One region of the Streptomyces sp. NPDC004721 genome, then DNA from elsewhere that is predicted to be linked to it. Evidence: riboswitches for the same ligand, from Rfam matches in the RefSeq annotation. Region 1 holds a riboswitch; the other holds the start of a gene.

The links. Region 1 has a riboswitch for glycine ahead of gcvP (aminomethyl-transferring glycine dehydrogenase). Riboswitches for the same ligand answer to the same signal wherever they lie in the genome.
Region 2: it holds a riboswitch for glycine, as region 1 does, so the genes downstream of both, gcvT (glycine cleavage system aminomethyltransferase GcvT) here and gcvP (aminomethyl-transferring glycine dehydrogenase) in region 1, are expected to answer to the same signal.

The regions. Positions count from the first base shown of each region.
Region 1 is NZ_JBSGBZ010000074.1:9,883-12,325, reverse strand. Features, by position in the region: gene gcvP (aminomethyl-transferring glycine dehydrogenase) at 1-1,210, opposite strand, end outside; glycine riboswitch at 1,387-1,481, opposite strand; gene ACWEK3_RS37425 (PRC-barrel domain-containing protein) at 1,595-1,978, shown strand; gene ACWEK3_RS37420 (DNA polymerase IV) at 1,888-2,443, opposite strand, start outside.
Region 2 is NZ_JBSGBZ010000009.1:197,905-200,347, reverse strand. Features, by position in the region: gene gcvT (glycine cleavage system aminomethyltransferase GcvT) at 90-1,217, opposite strand; glycine riboswitch at 1,258-1,374, opposite strand; glycine riboswitch at 1,375-1,471, opposite strand; gene ACWEK3_RS11095 (AAA family ATPase) at 1,620-2,240, shown strand.

The sequences.
Region 1 (2,443 bases):
GCCCCTCCGCCTTGACGGTCAGGGTGTCGAAGTACGCGCCGTGCACGACCTCGAGACCGCCGGCCTCGAGACCCTCGGCGAGGACCGTGGCGTAGCGGTGGGTACGCAGCGCGATGTCCCGCAGGCCCTCGGGGCCGTGGTAGACCGCGTACATGCCGGCCATGACGGCGAGCAGCACCTGGGCGGTGCAGATGTTGCTGGTGGCCTTCTCGCGGCGGATGTGCTGCTCACGGGTCTGCAGGGCGAGGCGGTACGCCTTGTTGCCGTCGGCGTCGACGGAGACGCCGACCAGGCGGCCGGGCAGGCTGCGCGCGAACTTCTCGCGCACCGCCATGTAGCCGGCGTGCGGGCCGCCGAAGCCCATCGGCACACCGAAGCGCTGGGTGGTGCCGACTGCGATGTCCGCGCCGAGCTCGCCGGGCGACTTCAGCAGGGTGAGCGCGAGCAGGTCGGCGGCGATGGTGACCACGGCGCCCAGCTCGTGTGCCTGGTCGATGACGGGCTTCAGGTCGCGCACGGCACCGGAGGCGCCCGGGTACTGCAGGAGCACGCCGTTGATCTCGCGCTCGGCGATCTCGGCGGGGATGCCCGCGCCCAGGTCGGCGACGACGACCTCGACGCCGGTCGGCTCGGCGCGGGTCTCGATGACGGCGATGGTCTGCGGCAGCGCGTCCGCGTCGACCAGGAACAGGCCCTTCTTGTTCTTGCCCATGCGCCGGGACAGCGCCATGGCCTCGGCGGCGGCGGTGCCCTCGTCGAGCAGCGACGCGCCGGAGGTCGGCAGACCGGTCAGGTCGGCGACCACGGTCTGGAAGTTCAGCAGCGCCTCGAGGCGGCCCTGGGAGATCTCCGGCTGGTAGGGGGTGTAGGCGGTGTACCAGGCCGGGTTCTCCATGACGTTGCGCAGGATGACCGGCGGGGTGAAGGTCCCGTAGTAGCCGAGTCCGATCATCGAGCCGAGGACCTGGTTGCGGTCGGCGAGGGAGCGCAGCTCGGCCAGCACCTCGGCCTCGGTGCGGGCGCCGGGCAGGTCGAGCGCGTCGGCGTTCTTGATCACATCGGGCACCGCGGCGGCGGTGAGCTCGTCGAGCGAGCCGTAGCCGACCTGCGCGAGCATCTTGGCCCGCGCCTCCTGGTCGGGCCCGATGTGGCGCTGTTCGAAGGGGATGCCCTGTTCGAGCTCGGAGAGCGGAATGCGCTGGGCGGTCATTGCGGAGGCCTCCTGGTCTGACACGACCTTCGAGGGACACCCCGGCACGGGTGCCCCGACGGCCTCCCCCTCTGTCATCTCAACCTGAGAGCTTCACCGGGCCGCCCGAGGGCTCCCGGTTTTCACCGTCGGTGAGAGCGGAAGCCGTCGACAACCGCTCTGCTTTCCAGAGTGACCTCGTCCGTGCGGTACGTGGGCCTGAGAGATTCCGGGGAGGATTTGCTCCTTCGGCGCCCCCGGTGGTGCCGGAGGGCTCTCCCGCACGGGGTCAGCAGCCGTTGCCAGAGTACCAGCGGGCCGGCCGCACGGGTCTTCGAGTGGCCGCCATGCTGAATGTGCTCTTTTGTAGTGGTTACGGATGAGTTGCGACCACGTGGAGGGACAGTGCAGACGGAGATCGATCCGCGCAACCTGATCGGCCGCAAGGCGTTCGACCGCAGCGGCCACAAGATCGGCACGGTGGACGAGGTCTACCTCGACGACGCGACCGGTGTGCCGGAGTGGGCGGCCATACGCACCGGCTTGTTCTCCCGGGACGCCTTCGTCCCCCTGGAGCCCAGCGAACTGGTCGAGGGCGCCCTGCGCGTCCCCTTCGACCGCGCACTGATCAAGGAGGCCCCCGACTTCGGCGTGGGCCGCCATCTGTCCCCGGAGCAGGAACTGCAGCTCTACCACCACTACGGCCTCGACGTGGCCCCTCCGCCGACCGTTCCGGACCACCACTTCGGCAAGCTGGCAGGCTCCGGCTCGGGCCCGGACGAGAGCTGAGCCGGCGGGACCGGAGGTACCGAAGGAACCAGCGGAAGAGGCTCGGCCGGCTCCAGGTCCGGGTCGTCCATGAGGAAGGTGCGTACCCGGCCCGGCGCGGAGTCGGGGGTCTCGAAGCGCACGGTGACGCGGCCGAGACCGCTGCCCTGCACCCATCCGTGGCCGTACTCGGCGTGCCGTACGTCGTGGCCCGCCGGCCACCGCCGCTCGGTGGGTGCCGGCTGCCGCTCGGCGGGTTCCTCCGGCCGCTCCTCGACCGGGCCCTTCGCCTGCGCGCCCGCGGCCTGCGCGAACAGGTCCTCCTGGGTGTAGTCGGCGAGCCCGGACACGCCCACGCCGAGCAGCCGTACGCCGCCGGTGGTGTCCACGGAGTCCAGCAGCCGGGCGGCCGCCTCCCGTATCACCGCGGGGTCGTCGGTGGGTCCGCGCAGGGTCTCGGAGCGGGTCAGGGTGGAGAAGTCGTAA
Region 2 (2,443 bases), on a different contig from region 1:
GAGGGACTGCGAAAGGCGGGCGTGACCAGGGGTGACGTGTCTCACGTCGCCTCCGTGCCGGCTACGGCGGTGTCACGTCCGCCGCTTTGTCACTTCTGCCGCTTGTAGAAGGGCAGCGCCACGACCTCGTACGGCTCGTGGTTGCCCCGGATGTCCACACCGACACCGGCCGTGCCCGGAGCGGCGTGCGCGGCGTCGACGTACGCCATGGCGATCGGCTTGCCCAGGGTGGGGGAGGGGGCGCCGGAGGTGATCTCGCCGATCACCTCGCCGCCCGCGACGACCGCGTACCCGGCGCGCGGGACCCGGCGGCCCTCGGCGACCAGGCCGACGAGCACCCGGGGCGGCTCGGCGGCGGCGCGCTCGGCGGCGGCCACCAGCGCCTCGCGGCCCACGAAGTCGCCCTCCTTCTCGAACTTGACCACCCGGCCGAGGCCCGCGTCGAACGGGGTCAGCGAGGTCGACAGCTCGTGCCCGTACAGCGGCATGCCCGCCTCCAGGCGCAGCGTGTCCCGGCAGGACAGGCCGCACGGGACAAGACCGGCGTCCGCTCCGGCCTCGGTCAGCGCCTGCCACAGCTTCTCCGCGTCGCCCGGGGCCACGAACAGCTCGAAGCCGTCCTCGCCGGTGTAGCCGGTGCGCGCGATCAGCGCTGGGACGCCGGCGACCGTGCCGGGGAGCCCGGCGTAGTACTTCAGGCCCTCCAGGTCGGCGTCGGTGAGGGACTTCAGGATGCCGGCGGACTCGGGGCCCTGCACGGCGAGCAGCGCGTAGTCGTCCCGGTCGTCGCGCACCTCGGCGTCGAAGCCCGCCGCCCGCTCGGTCAGCGCGTCGAGCACGACCTGGGCGTTGGAGGCGTTGGCGACGACCAGGTACTCGGTCTCGCCCAGGCGGTAGACGATCAGGTCGTCCAGGATGCCGCCGTCGGCCTGGCAGATCATGGTGTAGCGGGCGCGGCCGAGGCCGACGGTGGCGATGTTGCCGACCAGGGCGTGGTTCAGCAGCGCGACGGCCTGCGGGCCGGTGACGCTGATCTCGCCCATGTGGGACAGGTCGAAGAGGCCGGCCTTCGTCCGTACGGCGATGTGCTCGTCGCGCTCGGAGCCGTAGCGCAGGGGCATGTCCCAGCCGGCGAAGTCGGTCATCGTCGCGCCGAGCGAACGGTGCAGCGCGTCGAGCGCGGTGCGGCGGGGTCGGTCGGGTTCGGTACTGCTCATCGGACGGTCTCCAAGGCATGGCAGGCGAGGACGGATCAAGTCCTCCCCATCTGTCATCGGAACCTGAGAGGTTCGCCATGACCGCCGTCGGACGGACGGTGCACGGCTTGCACCTTGGGTGGAGCCACTGCGCCAGCGGCCCGCTTTTCAGATGTGCCTCGCCCGCGCGGTAACGGTGCCTGAGAGATTCAAGGGAGGTACTTGCTCCTTCGGCGCCCCAGCGAGACGGCTGGGGACTCTCCCGCGCGGATTCAAGCGGCCGATATGCAGTTGCGCGCACATCATTGCACGCTCGGCCCGATTTGCGGCAGGGCGGCATCTGTGACCGTCCTGTGGCAGGACGTGCACGGAAACAGCGGGCGCCGCACATTACCTTCTCTTTACGATCCGTGGGGAGGAATGATGACGGCGCACAGGACCGCGTTGTACGCGACGGCCCAGGCCCCCGCCCTCTTGGTCCGCGACCTGCGGGACCTATCCGGCCGCGGCCCGCGCGTGCTGCACTTCGGCCCGCGCGACCTGGTCGTGGTGACCGGTCTGCCTGGCAGCGGCAAGTCCACGCTGATGCGGCGCGCGGTGCACGGCGTCCGCATCGACTCCCAGGACACCCGCGACCGCTGGGACGCCCGCCTGGCAGCGCACCTCCCCTACGCGCTGTACCGCCCCCTGGTCCGCCTCGCCCACTTCGCGGGGCTGCGCCGGGCGCTGCGCTCCGGGGCGGCGCTCGTGGTCCACGACTGCGGCACGCAGCCCTGGGTCCGCGCCTGGCTGGCCCGCACCGCCCGCCGCCGCGGCGGCACCCTGCACCTCGTCCTGCTGGACGTCACCCCCGGCACCGCCCTGACCGGCCAGCACGCACGGGGCCGCGGTGTCTCCCGCTACGCCTTCCACCGACACCGCCGCGCCACCGCCGCCCTGCTCCACGCGGTGGAGCGGAACACCCTGCCGGCGGGCTGCGGCTCGGCGGTCCTCCTGGACCGCGAGGCAGCGACCCGCCTGCGCCGCATCGATTTCGCCACCTGAGGACAGCATGCGGCCCGTCACGGCGGTCCACGCGGGGGAGCCCTGTTCAGCCCCGAGGGCCGCCCACCGGGCGCACTCCGCCCCACCCCGCGCGACCGCCCAGCTCACTACGCCGACACCCGGGCCCCCGGGCCCCCGGGCCCGGCTGCCACGGCGCAGCGCCCAGGACACGGACTGCCCACCGCACCGCGGCGTCTCGCGCC